Linked DNA regions of Cohnella herbarum. The protein of the gene in region 2 interacts with the protein of the main gene of each other region in a pairwise test. Links are inferred from orthologs where the notes say so. Each region holds a gene or a part of one and is shown on either strand. Other genes may lie near its edges.

The links.
Region 1: the proteins of lpdA (region 2) and pcrA interact in binary tests that used the Escherichia coli proteins (3 or more experiments, as listed by UniProt). The link is inferred for Cohnella herbarum from one-to-one orthologs.
Region 3: the proteins of lpdA (region 2) and odhB interact in binary tests that used the Escherichia coli proteins (3 or more experiments, as listed by UniProt). The link is inferred for Cohnella herbarum from one-to-one orthologs.

Annotation. Positions count from the first base shown.
Region 1 is NZ_CP051680.1:4,562,880-4,566,931, forward strand. What follows is about bases 315-3,409. They hold pcrA (DNA helicase PcrA), read right to left. Parts: upstream 3,010-3,409; coding sequence 619-3,009; downstream 315-618. Other genes in these bases: HH215_RS19485 (hypothetical protein), read left to right, coding at 315-565; pcrB (heptaprenylglyceryl phosphate synthase), read right to left, coding at 2,999-3,409. Also shown: NAD-dependent DNA ligase LigA, read right to left, coding at 1-26; more of HH215_RS19485, read left to right, coding at 197-314; more of pcrB, read right to left, coding at 3,410-3,718; HH215_RS19500 (glycoside hydrolase family 13 protein), read right to left, coding at 3,912-4,052. UniProt on the Escherichia coli protein: A helicase with DNA-dependent ATPase activity. Unwinds DNA duplexes with 3'-5' polarity. Translocates on single-stranded DNA with 3'-5' polarity. Initiates unwinding more efficiently from a nicked substrate than double-stranded DNA.
Region 2 is NZ_CP051680.1:1,131,045-1,134,893, reverse strand. Bases 444-3,335 are described here. They hold lpdA (dihydrolipoyl dehydrogenase), read right to left. Parts: upstream 2,655-3,335; coding sequence 1,233-2,654; downstream 444-1,232. Other genes in these bases: HH215_RS04785 (dihydrolipoamide acetyltransferase family protein), read right to left, coding at 2,658-3,335; HH215_RS04795 (acyl-CoA thioesterase), read right to left, coding at 627-1,118; thyA (thymidylate synthase), read right to left, coding at 444-574. Outside these bases: more of thyA, read right to left, coding at 1-443; more of HH215_RS04785, read right to left, coding at 3,336-3,849. UniProt on the Escherichia coli protein: Lipoamide dehydrogenase is a component of the glycine cleavage system as well as of the alpha-ketoacid dehydrogenase complexes.
Region 3 is NZ_CP051680.1:3,533,717-3,537,564, forward strand. The notes cover bases 644-3,534. They hold odhB (2-oxoglutarate dehydrogenase complex dihydrolipoyllysine-residue succinyltransferase), read left to right. Parts: upstream 644-1,397; coding sequence 1,398-2,672; downstream 2,673-3,534. Other genes in these bases: HH215_RS15745 (2-oxoglutarate dehydrogenase E1 component), read left to right, coding at 644-1,391; HH215_RS15755 (hypothetical protein), read left to right, coding at 3,429-3,534. Also shown: more of HH215_RS15745, read left to right, coding at 1-643; more of HH215_RS15755, read left to right, coding at 3,535-3,800; HH215_RS15760 (accessory gene regulator B family protein), read left to right, coding at 3,797-3,848. UniProt on the Escherichia coli protein: E2 component of the 2-oxoglutarate dehydrogenase (OGDH) complex which catalyzes the second step in the conversion of 2-oxoglutarate to succinyl-CoA and CO(2).

The sequences.
Region 1 (4,052 bases), 3.4 Mb from region 2 along the record:
CGCTCCAGGGATTCCTTGTGCGCCATTCCTTTTTTACCTCGCTTTAATATGAAGATAGTAGGCTTCCCCACTAGTCTATTTCAGCGCCAGAACAGTGTCAAATCGCATGCGCAAAAGAGTTCATGGCCTGCCTCTTGTTTCAGCCCGACTCTCGGCGTTTAATGAAGGGTACCACATCACAGAGGAGGTGAGGAAGATGGATAAAGAGCGTTATTACGTCTCCGTCTCCACCTATATGGTAGGCAAAGAACCGTCGTTGACGGATCAGTTCATCGTACTGGCTACCGAAGACGAACGCAACCACTTGCTCGCGCTGCTGAGCCGGGAACAGCAAGCGATGGAGCAAATGTATATCCGGGAACAACTTCCGTACAAATCGGCGGATTACGATAAAATGGCAACCGGATATAACGGTAATAGAACCGAAATCTATCGCTACATCTATAAGATCGGCACGATCGAGACGAAACGGCATATCGAATACATGGATGTTCTGCCGCAAACGCGAACGCGGGATAACCCGCGCGAACGCAACGGCACACAAGAGAACGGAAAATCGAAATAAAAGCGGGCTCTCGGGAGCCCGCTTTTCGAATCGCCTCATTACGGCGATTTTTATTATATTTTCGTCACCGGGGCAAATGCGGCCAACAACCGCTTAACGCCGGTAGGCGCAGGAAACGCAATTTGCAGCTCGGCATCGTTGCCCGTCCCCTTCACGGCAACGACCGTGCCGACGCCCCACTTCGCATGCTGAACCTTATCTCCGGCCACGATGGCCATTCCGTCCCCTACGGGCTTGGAAGCGGAAGGCGTCTGCGGTCGAACGACCGAAGCGCCGCTACCTCCGTTCGTCGGAGCAATGGTCGGCCTAGCGCCGAACCCTGAAGGCGGATACCCCCCTCCGGCGGAACTCGGCGAGGCAGAACGCGCACCATATCCGCCTCCGCCGCCGTTACCTCCGCCTAAGCGGGAGCTGTAACCCCCGTAGGATCCCGAGCGTCCTCCTCCGGCAGGCTCGACCGCTTCCTTCAGTTCGCTCGGAATTTCTTCCAGAAAACGCGAAGGCGCATTCGTGCTCGTCCGACCGTACAGAAGTCTCATTCGGGCGCAAGTTAAGTAAAGCTTCTTCTCCGCTCGCGTAATCCCCACGTAAGCTAGCCTGCGCTCTTCTTCCATCTCCTCATTGTCCATGAACGAACGGCTGCTCGGGAATAACCCCTCTTCCATTCCAACGATGAACACGATGGGAAACTCCAAGCCTTTGGCGCTATGCATCGTCATGAGAGTGACCGCGTCTCCGCTGTCTTCATCGTCGTCGTCCATCGAGTCGATGTCCGCAACCAAAGCCAATTCCGTCAAGAAAGAAACAAGCGACTTGTCTTCGTTGCGTTTCTCGAACTCTTGCGTTACCGATAGGAACTCTTCGATATTTTCCAGCCTCGACTTCGATTCCAACGTGTTCTCGCGCTGCAGCTCTAACCGGTATTCGGTGAGCTCGAGCAACTTCTCCGTCAGTTCCGTCACGGATAAATATTCGACCATTGCGCTTAGGTTACGAATGAGATCGCGGAATTCCGATAATGCGGCCTTAGCGCGGGTCTGAATGTCCAAATGATACAGCCCGTCGCCAAGCAAGCCGTCTCCTTCGTTCAGCACCTTAAGCATCGACACCCCTTTACGGGTCGCTTCTTCCTGAACCTTAGCCATCGTCGTATCGCCTAAGCCCCTCTTCGGCACGTTCACGATCCGGTTAAGGCTGTTATCGTCATCCGGGTTGGAAATTAATCTAAGATAAGAAAGAATGTCTTTAATCTCTTTGCGATCGTAGAACTTGATGCCGCCGACGATCTGATAAGGAATCTCCGATTTGATCAGAATTTCCTCCACGACCCGGGACTGCGCATTGGTCCGATAGAGAATCGCATGATCTCCGTAACGGCGAGCGTTTTGACGGTTTTTGCGAATTTCGCCGGCAATGAAGTAACCTTCCTCATGCTCGGAATCGCCTTGATACACGATGATCTTGTCTCCGCCGTTCTGGTCCGTCCACAAGTTTTTCGCTTTGCGACCCATATTGTTCTTAATGACCGCGTTAGCCGCGTCCAGAATATTAGAGGTCGAACGGTAATTCTGCTCGAGCAAAATGCTCTGCGCTTCCGGATAATCGGCCTCGAAGTTCAGAATGTTCGTAATGTCCGCTCCGCGCCAGCGGTAGATCGACTGATCGCTATCCCCGACCACGCAGATGTTGTGATGCTTCTCCGCCAACATTTTACATAACGTATACTGCGCTCTGTTCGTATCCTGATACTCGTCGACGTGAACGTATTTGAATTTGTTCTGGTAAAACTCCAAAACTTCAGGAACGTCCTTGAACAATTGAATCGTCAGAAGAAGAAGGTCGTCGAAGTCAAGCGAGTTGTTCGCTTTAAGTCTCCGTTGGTATTGCGTGTAAACCTTGGCCACGATCGTTTCGAAAAAGTCGCCTTGCCGTTGCTCATACTGGGCCGGGGTTAGCAGTTCGTTCTTCGCCGCGCCGATCGCCGCCTGCACCGCTTTCGGTTCGAACTTCTTCACGTCGATATTGTTGTCCTTCATCACGTTACGAATGACGGACAGTTGATCCGTAGAATCCAGAATGCTGAAATTCGAGCCGAATCCGATACGTTCGATGTCTTTGCGCAAAATCCGCACGCACATGGAGTGGAAGGTGCTTACCCAGATGTCTCTGCCGGACGGACCGATCAGCTTGGAAACCCGGTCTTGCATCTCTCGCGCGGCTTTATTCGTAAAGGTGATCGCCAATATGCTCCACGGAGCGGCAAGGCGCTTGGAAATCAAATAAGCGATACGGTGCGTAAGAACCCGGGTTTTACCGCTTCCCGCTCCGGCCATAATCAGCAACGGACCATTGGTCGCAATGGCCGCTTCCTTCTGTTTCGGATTTAGCTTATTAATTGAAGCATCGATATCGATCGCGTTCGTATTATCCCGTTCAAAAAACATGTCCGTGCTCCTTTAATGAAAGGTTAACCGCGCTGACCGTAGCCAGGGCGGCATCCAAATCGTGATAGATGATATTCCCCACGACGACCGTATCCGCATGGCTAGCCGCTTGCGCCGCCCGCTCCGCGCTGTCGATTCCGCCGCCGTAGAACAAATGCGCCTGTTTGAGATTGTTTTTGATTCGCTTCAACAGCTCCATATCACCGAACGTTCCGCTGTACTCTACGTATAACACGGGGACGTTCCATAAGCGATCCGCCACCTGGCTGTAGGCGAGAGCTTCGTTGGCGGAGATATTCGCCTCCGCGCCCGAAATTCTGGCAACGGTGGAATCCGGGTTCAGGACAAGGTACGCCTCGCCCACGATCGACTCCCAAGGAAGCAGATGCCCATAATCGCGCAGAGCCTCGACATGATGGCCGATCAGCCATTCCGTTCGCTTGGTATTCAGCACGCTCGGGATAAAATAGCCGTCGAACCCGGGCACGCCGCACGACGGATCGGACAATTCGAAGGCGCACGACACTTCGTACCTGCGAATGCGCGACATCAGATCGACCGTGTTGTCGAACGTTACTCCGCTAGAGCCGCCTACCAGTATCGCGTCCGTTCCGGAAGTGCATATCGCGTCCAGCGTTTCGTCGTCGATGGGACGGTCGGGGTCTAGCTTAAATACGTGTTTCCAATTGCTATAAAATAAGGGGAGCATATAGCCTCCATGTCGATTGATAGGTTACCTTCTAGTCTACAGGAATTCGGTGTTTCTTCCAAGCAAAAACGGCTATCTCCGTCCTTGGATAAAGTAGGAACGTCTATCGAAGCGGTCCTAACGAAATTCAAAGCCTTCGGCATCGGCGCCGAAGGCTTTGTTGCTTACCTATTGTTCAAAAAGCAAACTCCCTCTATAACTCGTAAATTCTAGCCTCATGAGGCCTTAGCACGATTCGGTCCACCGATTCGGCTTCGCTGACCGCATAGTTTGATATCAGTAACTTTCTAGTCGGCCCTATATATTCCGAAGACAAGCGTATAAACGATGTCTC
Region 2 (3,849 bases):
ATTGCTGGGCGATCATATGGGTTAACAAGGCATACGAAGCGATATTAAACGGTAGCCCTAGGAACGTATCGACGGAACGCATCGTAAGCATGCACGACAGTTTGCCGTCCGCGACATAAAACTGGAATACGAAATGGCAAGGGGGAAGCTTCATTTCATCGATGACCGCGACGTTCCACGCGCTAACGAGATGCCTCCGGGAATTCGGATTATTTTTAATCCCGTCCACGACCTGCTGAATCTGATCAATGACTCGGCCGTCCGGAGTTTCCCAAGCACGCCATTGCGAGCCGTATACGGGACCTAAATCTCCGTTCTCGTCGGCCCACTCGTCCCATATCCGCACTCCGTGCTCTTTCAGATAATGAATATTCGTATCGCCTCTCAGAAACCACAACAGCTCGTGTACGACCGATTTCAGATGGATTCTTTTAGTAGTGACAAGCGGAAATCCTTCCGATAAGTCGAACCTCAATTGCCTGCCGAATACGGATAACGTCCCCGTACCCGTCCGGTCTCCTTTTGACGTGCCGTTGTCCAACACATCTTGAAGTAAATCTAAATAATTGCGCAAGGAAAACACACCTCGACGTAGGATTTTGTTGTTTATTGTACCATCCGGCTTGTCACTCTGTCGACGAGAACCGCTGGGACCGCCTTTTCTTGCGTTGTTCGTAACGCTCGGGCGCGCTGTCGAATAGCTTCCGCTCCGCTTCGTTATCGGGGATTACAGGCGGTACGGGAACCGGTTTGCCATTCTCGTCTACCGCTACGAACGTGGAGAAGGCCGTGCAGGTCACCCTTCGGTCGCGCGTGAACAGGTTTTCCGCCCGAACGACCACGTATACCTCCATGGAACTGCGGTTCGTCGAGGTAACGAACGCTTCCAATTCCACGGCTTCCCCCATTCGGATCGGCGCCAGAAAATCGAGGCTATCCGTGGAAGCCGTAACGACGGGTTTGCCGCAATGTCTCATCGCGGAGATCGCGGAAATTTTATCGATGTATTTCATTAACGTTCCGCCGAACATCGTCCCATGATGGTTCGTATCCGTCGGGAAGACGAGTTCCGTCATAATCGACCGCGATCGGCTGACCGGTCTTGCTTCCTCGCTCATAAGCCATCTCTCCTTTGGCGAATGCCACTCTTTAATCATATGAAATAAACCTTTATGAAGGAGCTTCGCGCAGCGCGAGAAGCCTTCCCTTCATAAAGGTTCTATGTTAATCGCTTAAGATTTAGGAGCCAAAGTGTGGATCGGGTGACCCATGGCAAGCTCGGCCGCATCCATCGTAATCTCGGCCAATGTCGGATGCGCATGAATCGTCAATGCGATATCCTCGATCGTTGCGCCCATTTCGATAGCGAGTCCTAGCTCGGCGATCATATTGGATGCTTCTACGCCGGCGATTTGCGCGCCGAGCACTAAGCCGGTATCTACGTCGTGAATGAGCTTCAGGAAGCCGTCCGCGCCGTTCAGAGTTACCGCGCGACCGTTGCCGCCGAACGGGAACTTGCTGGACTTCACTTTAAGCCCTTTTTCCTTCGCTTCTTTTTCCGTGTAACCGACGCTTGCGCATTCCGGATCCGAGAAAGCAACGGCAGGAATGCACTTGTAATCGACTTTGGACGGCAATCCGGCAATCGCTTCGGCGGCGACTTTCGCTTCGTAAGAAGCTTTGTGCGCTAGAGCAGCTCCAGGAACGATATCGCCGATCGCGAAGATGTGCTTGATGTTGGTGCGACATTGATCGTCGACCTCGATCAGGCCTCTCTCGCCGACTTTAACGCCGATCAGTTCCAAACCAAGCTCTCCGTCCGTATTCGGACGGCGACCGACGGTCACGAGCAAGTAATCGGCCGTAACCGACTTCTGCTCTCCGCCGACTTCGTACGTTACGGTAACTTCTTTGTCGGTTTGTTCCGCGCCCTTGGCGAGCGCTCCGTTCACGATGTCCACGTTGGACTTCTTCAACTTCTTCACGACAAGCTGGCTCATGTCTTTGTCGAAGCCCGGAAGAATCGTATCCGCGCCTTCCAGCACGGTTACTTTCGTTCCGAATTTGGAATACATCTGACCAAGCTCGATGCCGATGTATCCGCCGCCGATGACGATCAGGCTCTTCGGCAATTCAGGCAAGCTGAGCGCCTCGGTCGAAGACAAGATACGGCCGCCGAACGGGAAAGGCTTCAACTCGATCGGACGGGATCCGGTCGCGATGATGCAATTCTTGAAACGGTAACGAGGCGCTTCTTGGTCATTGAACAAACGAGCTTCGTTCTCGTTGATGAACATCACTTCGCCGTTGAACATTTCGACCTTGTTCGCTTTCAGCAGCATTTCCACGCCGCCCGTCATTTTGTTAACGACGGAAGTTTTGTACTCCTGCACTTTACCGAAATCCACGCTGACTTTCTCCGCGGACAATCCGAAATCGGAAGCATGAAGCATCGATTCGTAATGATGAGCGGAGTTGATCAGAGCTTTGGATGGGATACAACCGACGTTCAAGCAAACTCCGCCGAACTTGGCTTTATCCGCGATGATGACTTTCTGTCCTAATTGCGCGGCACGAATCGCGGCTACGTAACCGCCAGGTCCGGCGCCGACGACTAACAAGTCGATATCTAGAGAAGCGTCCCCTACGACCATGGATTACACCTCCATAACAAGCAGTTCAGGATCGCTGAGCAGCTGTTTAATGTAATTTAAGAAATTTTGCGCCGTAGCGCCGTCGATGATACGGTGGTCAAAGCTTAACGACAAGGCCATTACGGGAGCGGCAACGATTTCGCCGTTCTTGACGACCGCTTTCTCGGTAATGCGTCCCGTTCCGAGGATAGCGACCTCCGGGAAGTTAATAACCGGCGTGAAGAACATGCCTCCGGCAGATCCGATGTTCGTAATCGAGATCGTGCTGCCTTTAAGCTCGGCCGCGGTTAATTTGCCATCGCGACCGCGGGTTGCAAGATCGCGGATTTCATTCGCGACGGACCAAACGTTCTTGCGATCCGCATCGAAGATCACCGGAACGATCAAGCCGTTGTCCGTGTCGGTAGCGATACCGATATTGTAGTATTTCTTGTAGACGATCTCGTTAGCCGCTTCGTCGATCATCGCGTTCATCGCCGGGAATTCGCGGCAAGCCGCCACCAGCGCCTTAACGATAAACGGCAAATACGTCAGCTTGACACCCTTCTTCTCGGCTACGGGTTTAGCTTTCGTGCGAAGAGCTACGAGACCCGAAACGTCGACTTCGTCCATAAGCGTCACGTGCGGAGCCGTATAGACGGATTTAACCATCGCATTGGCAATCGCTTTGCGGATGCCTTTGAACGGAACGCGCTCTTCGACGCCCGGTCCGCTAACGGACGCGGCAGCTTTCGGAGCCGCGCTAACGGGAGCAGCAGCGTTAGCCTCCGACGCGGAAGCCGCTTCGGCTGCTTTCGGCGCTCCGCCGGAAGCGAATCCGAGCACGTCGTCCCGAGTGATACGTCCGTTCTTGCCGCTGCCGGCTACTTCGGATATCGCTACGCCCTTCTCGCGAGCAAACTTCCGAACGCTAGGAGTGGCAAGAACCAATCCTCCGCCGGACGATGGAGCCGCAGGCGCTGCAACAGGGGCAGCAGCTGGCGTCTCAGCCGGTGCTTCGACCGCCGATTGTTGCGCCGGTTGGCCTTGCGTATCCGCTCCGCCCGTTGCGCTGTTGCCGCTTGCGCCGCCAGCCGCTTCGGCATGCGATTCGGTTGAAGGTCCTTGATCCGGAACGTCGCCTTCCGCTTCGATGATCGCGACGACTTCGCCTACGTGCATAACCTGTCCGTCTTTGGCGCGCACTTCGACGACC
Region 3 (3,848 bases), 2.4 Mb from region 2 along the record:
ATGCGGACAAACTGATCAAAGAAGGGCACTTGTCGGAAGATGCCGCTGAACAGATCAAGCGCGACGTACAGAACAAGCTGAAGACGGCTTACGATCAAGTCAAAGGTCAGGAGCACAAAGACTCCGTCCACCAATCGCAGCCGACTGCCTTTAACCCAAGCGAAGCCAAGCCGGCAACGTCCGTTCCGATGGATAAGCTTCGCAGCATCAATAAGGGCTTGCTCAAGTGGCCGGAAACGTTCAAAGTCTACGGAAAGCTGCAACGTATTCTCGAGCGTCGGGCCGATGCGCTTAACGACGGCGAGAAAGTCGATTGGAGCCATGCCGAGACGTTGGCGTTCGCTACGATACTTGCGGACGGAACGCCGATGAGGCTGAGCGGACAAGACGTGGAAAGAGCGACTTTCGCTCACCGGAACCTCGTTCTTCACGATTCCGAGACGGGCGATACTTTCTGCCCGCTTCATTCGCTCCCGGAAGCGAATGCTTCCTTCGCGATTCATAACAGTCCATTATCCGAAGCCGGCGTGCTTGGATTGGAATACGGCTACAATGTTTATGCTCCCGAAACGATGGTTATCTGGGAAGCGCAATTCGGCGATTTCATGAATGCCGCGCAAGTGATCATCGATCAATTTATTTCCGCGGGTCAATCCAAATGGTCGCAACGTTCCGGATTGGTCATGCTGTTGCCGCATGGATACGAGGGTCAAGGACCCGAGCACTCCAGCGCGCGGATGGAACGGTTCCTTCAGATGTCCGGCGAGGCTAACTGGACCGTCGCGTATTTGTCCAGCGCCGCCCAATATTTCCACCTGCTTCGCCGTCAAGCATCGATCATGAATACGAAAGACGCTCGTCCGCTTATCGTGATGGCGCCTAAGAGCATGATCCGCAACCCGCTCGTCGCGTCTCCGGCTAATCTGCTTAGCGAAGGTTCTTTCCAAACCGTCGTCGAACAGCCTGGACTGGGTCTGAATCCGGCCCGCGTGGAAAGACTTGTATTGTGTACCGGTAAAGTCGCGATCGACTTGGCGGAAGAACTGAACAAATCGGCGGACGTTAACCGCGATTGGTTGCATATCGTCCGCGTCGAGCAGCTCTATCCGTTCCCGAAACATGAGCTCAAAGCGATCGTGGACCGTTATCCGAACTTGACCGAAGTTCTGTGGGTTCAAGAAGAACCGAGAAACATGGGCGCGTGGAGCTATATCGAACCGCGTATTCGCGACATCGTCGAAACTTCCAAGACGACGGTCAGCTATAACGGACGTCCGAAACGTTCCAGCCCGGCGAGCGGCTACCAACAAATTCACGCTTTCGAGCAGCAGTTTATTATTAATCAAACCTTGGTTCAGAAAAAGAAATCCGCAGTTAAATCCGGGAGGTAAACAGCAATGCATGACATTATAGTACCAGCGATGGGCGAATCCATTACGGAAGGAACGATTTCCAAATGGATCGTCAAAGTCGGAGACAGCGTCAAACAAGGCGACCTCTTACTGGAGCTTGAAACGGATAAAGTAAACTTGGAAATAAGCGCCGAGCAAGACGGCGTGATCTCCGAGATTCTTGCAGGCGAAGGCGATACGGTAAAAATCGGCGAATCCGTCGGTAAAATCGGCGCGGCCGGCCAAGCAACGGCTCCGGCAGCTGCTCCTGCACCTGTGCAAGCTAGCGCCCCGGCAGCGGCCCCAGCTCCTGCTGCGCCAGTTGCTGCTCCGGCACAACCGGCGGTAGCTTCCGGCGGAAACGATAGCTCTTCCACGCTGGCCACTCCGGCAGCAAGAAAGCTCGCACGCGAGAAAGGCATCGACCTGAATACGTTGCCTGCGCGCGATCCGATCGGTCGTATCCATGCGAACGATGTCGCTTCGGCGGGTACTGCGTCTGCTGGCGCACCTGCACCCGCGCCGCAAGCGGCGGCAGCGAAAGCACCGGCCGTCGACAAGCCGACTTCCAACTCGAACAAACCGGAAGAGCGCAAACGGATGTCCCGCCGTCGCTTGACCATTGCCAAACGGTTGGTCGAAGCGCAGCAAACAGCTGCCATGCTCACGACTTTTAACGAAGTCGACATGTCCGCCATTCTCGAGATTCGTAAACGCCGCAAAGACTCCTTCAAGGAGAAACACGAAGTCGGATTGGGCTTTATGTCCTTCTTCACCAAAGCGGTCGTAGGCGCGTTGAAAGCATTCCCGCACTTGAACGCTGAAATCAACGGCGAAGATATTATCGTCAAAAAATACTACGACATCGGCATCGCCGTTTCCGCTAAAGAAGGTTTGGTCGTTCCGGTTCTCCGCGAAGCCGACCGTCTCGGTTTCGCCGAAATCGAGCGCACGATCGTTCAACTCGCCGGCAAAGCCCGCAACAATACGCTGGAATTGTCCGAGCTGCAAGGCGGAACGTTCACGATCACGAACGGCGGCGTATTCGGCTCCTTGCTGTCGACGCCGATCCTGAACGCGCCTCAAGTCGGTATCCTAGGCATGCACAAGATCCAACTTCGTCCGGTCGCGATCGATGCCGAGCGCATGGAAAACCGTCCGATGATGTACATCGCCCTCTCCTACGACCACAGAATCGTGGACGGAGCGGAAGCCGTGCAATTCCTCGTCAAAATCAAGGAAATGCTCGAAGATCCGGAAACGCTGCTTCTCGAAGGTTAATATCCTATAGAAGAAGTGAAAACGCCCCCTATCTCACTGTCTGCACCTCTGTGTGCTAGCAGGGATATGGGGGTTTTTTGCGCGTTCGCAAAATTACGGTTAATCCACCGATTAGCGATATGCTCTAAGGCAATCCAATCGCATTAGGAATCGCACATTGTTCAGGCTGCTCACTTCGATAGTTTCAGTCTAACGGAGCCCACAGCTCTTATTCTGCTTAAAAAGTTACTTTTCGAATTCTAACGGAAATGAGCGCTCTTATTCAAGTATTTTCCAACGAAAACAAGTCACATGAGCATAAATAAAGGCTCCTAGTTCCGTTACAATTTGAATACGCCCGTTTTCGTCAAAATAACGTCGATGGGTTCCGTTAGAAAGCAACTCTCTTGGAGGGCGTTATGCTCCCCTATCTATTAATTTTTTTCCACTCTCGTATACTTCAAGAAAATTATGTATAATTAAGTAAATAAATGCTGAGGGGAGCGTAGCTGGTTGGAGTCTCTCATCTACATACTCATTTATACTCTTGAAGCGTTTTGTACGATTTCGGCTAGCTATATGATGTTTCGGTTCCCTTTCAAAGAGTTTATCGGAAAAAAATTAATTCTCAGCGTCCTCTTAGCTACATTCTCTTATTCGACAAGAGATATAACAGTCATTAATGAATTTACCATTATCGTGCCTGTAACTTATCTTATTTCCTACACCCTGTTTATTAAATTCGTCAGTAAAATTCGGATTTTATGGGCGTCCGTTATGATGATAACGGGTTACGCTCTCGTCGGTACCGTTCAAATGATCGTATTTCTGCTCTATGATGCTTTCGGAGTGGAAATGGCGACCGTCCAAGGCAGTCTATCGTACTTGGTATTAGGACAAGTTCTAACAGCTGCCATTGCATTCCCCTTTTCCTTCTTCTATTATTATCGCGGTTTCGGGTTCACCTATGATTTTCCTTCGTGGCGGTGGAAGCACCTCTGGCTAGTCCTGCTAGAAGTCTTATTGATTGCCCTTATCTTTCGATTTCTTCTAGTTAACAACCTAACCTTGACGATTGCTGTCGGTGCTACTCTTTCAGTACTGCTTATTCTGAGTCAGAAATTGGAGAAGGAGGACAACCTAAAATGAATTGGAGCCGTAAGTTAGCAGACAACTTAGCGCTTAAAATTCACGCGG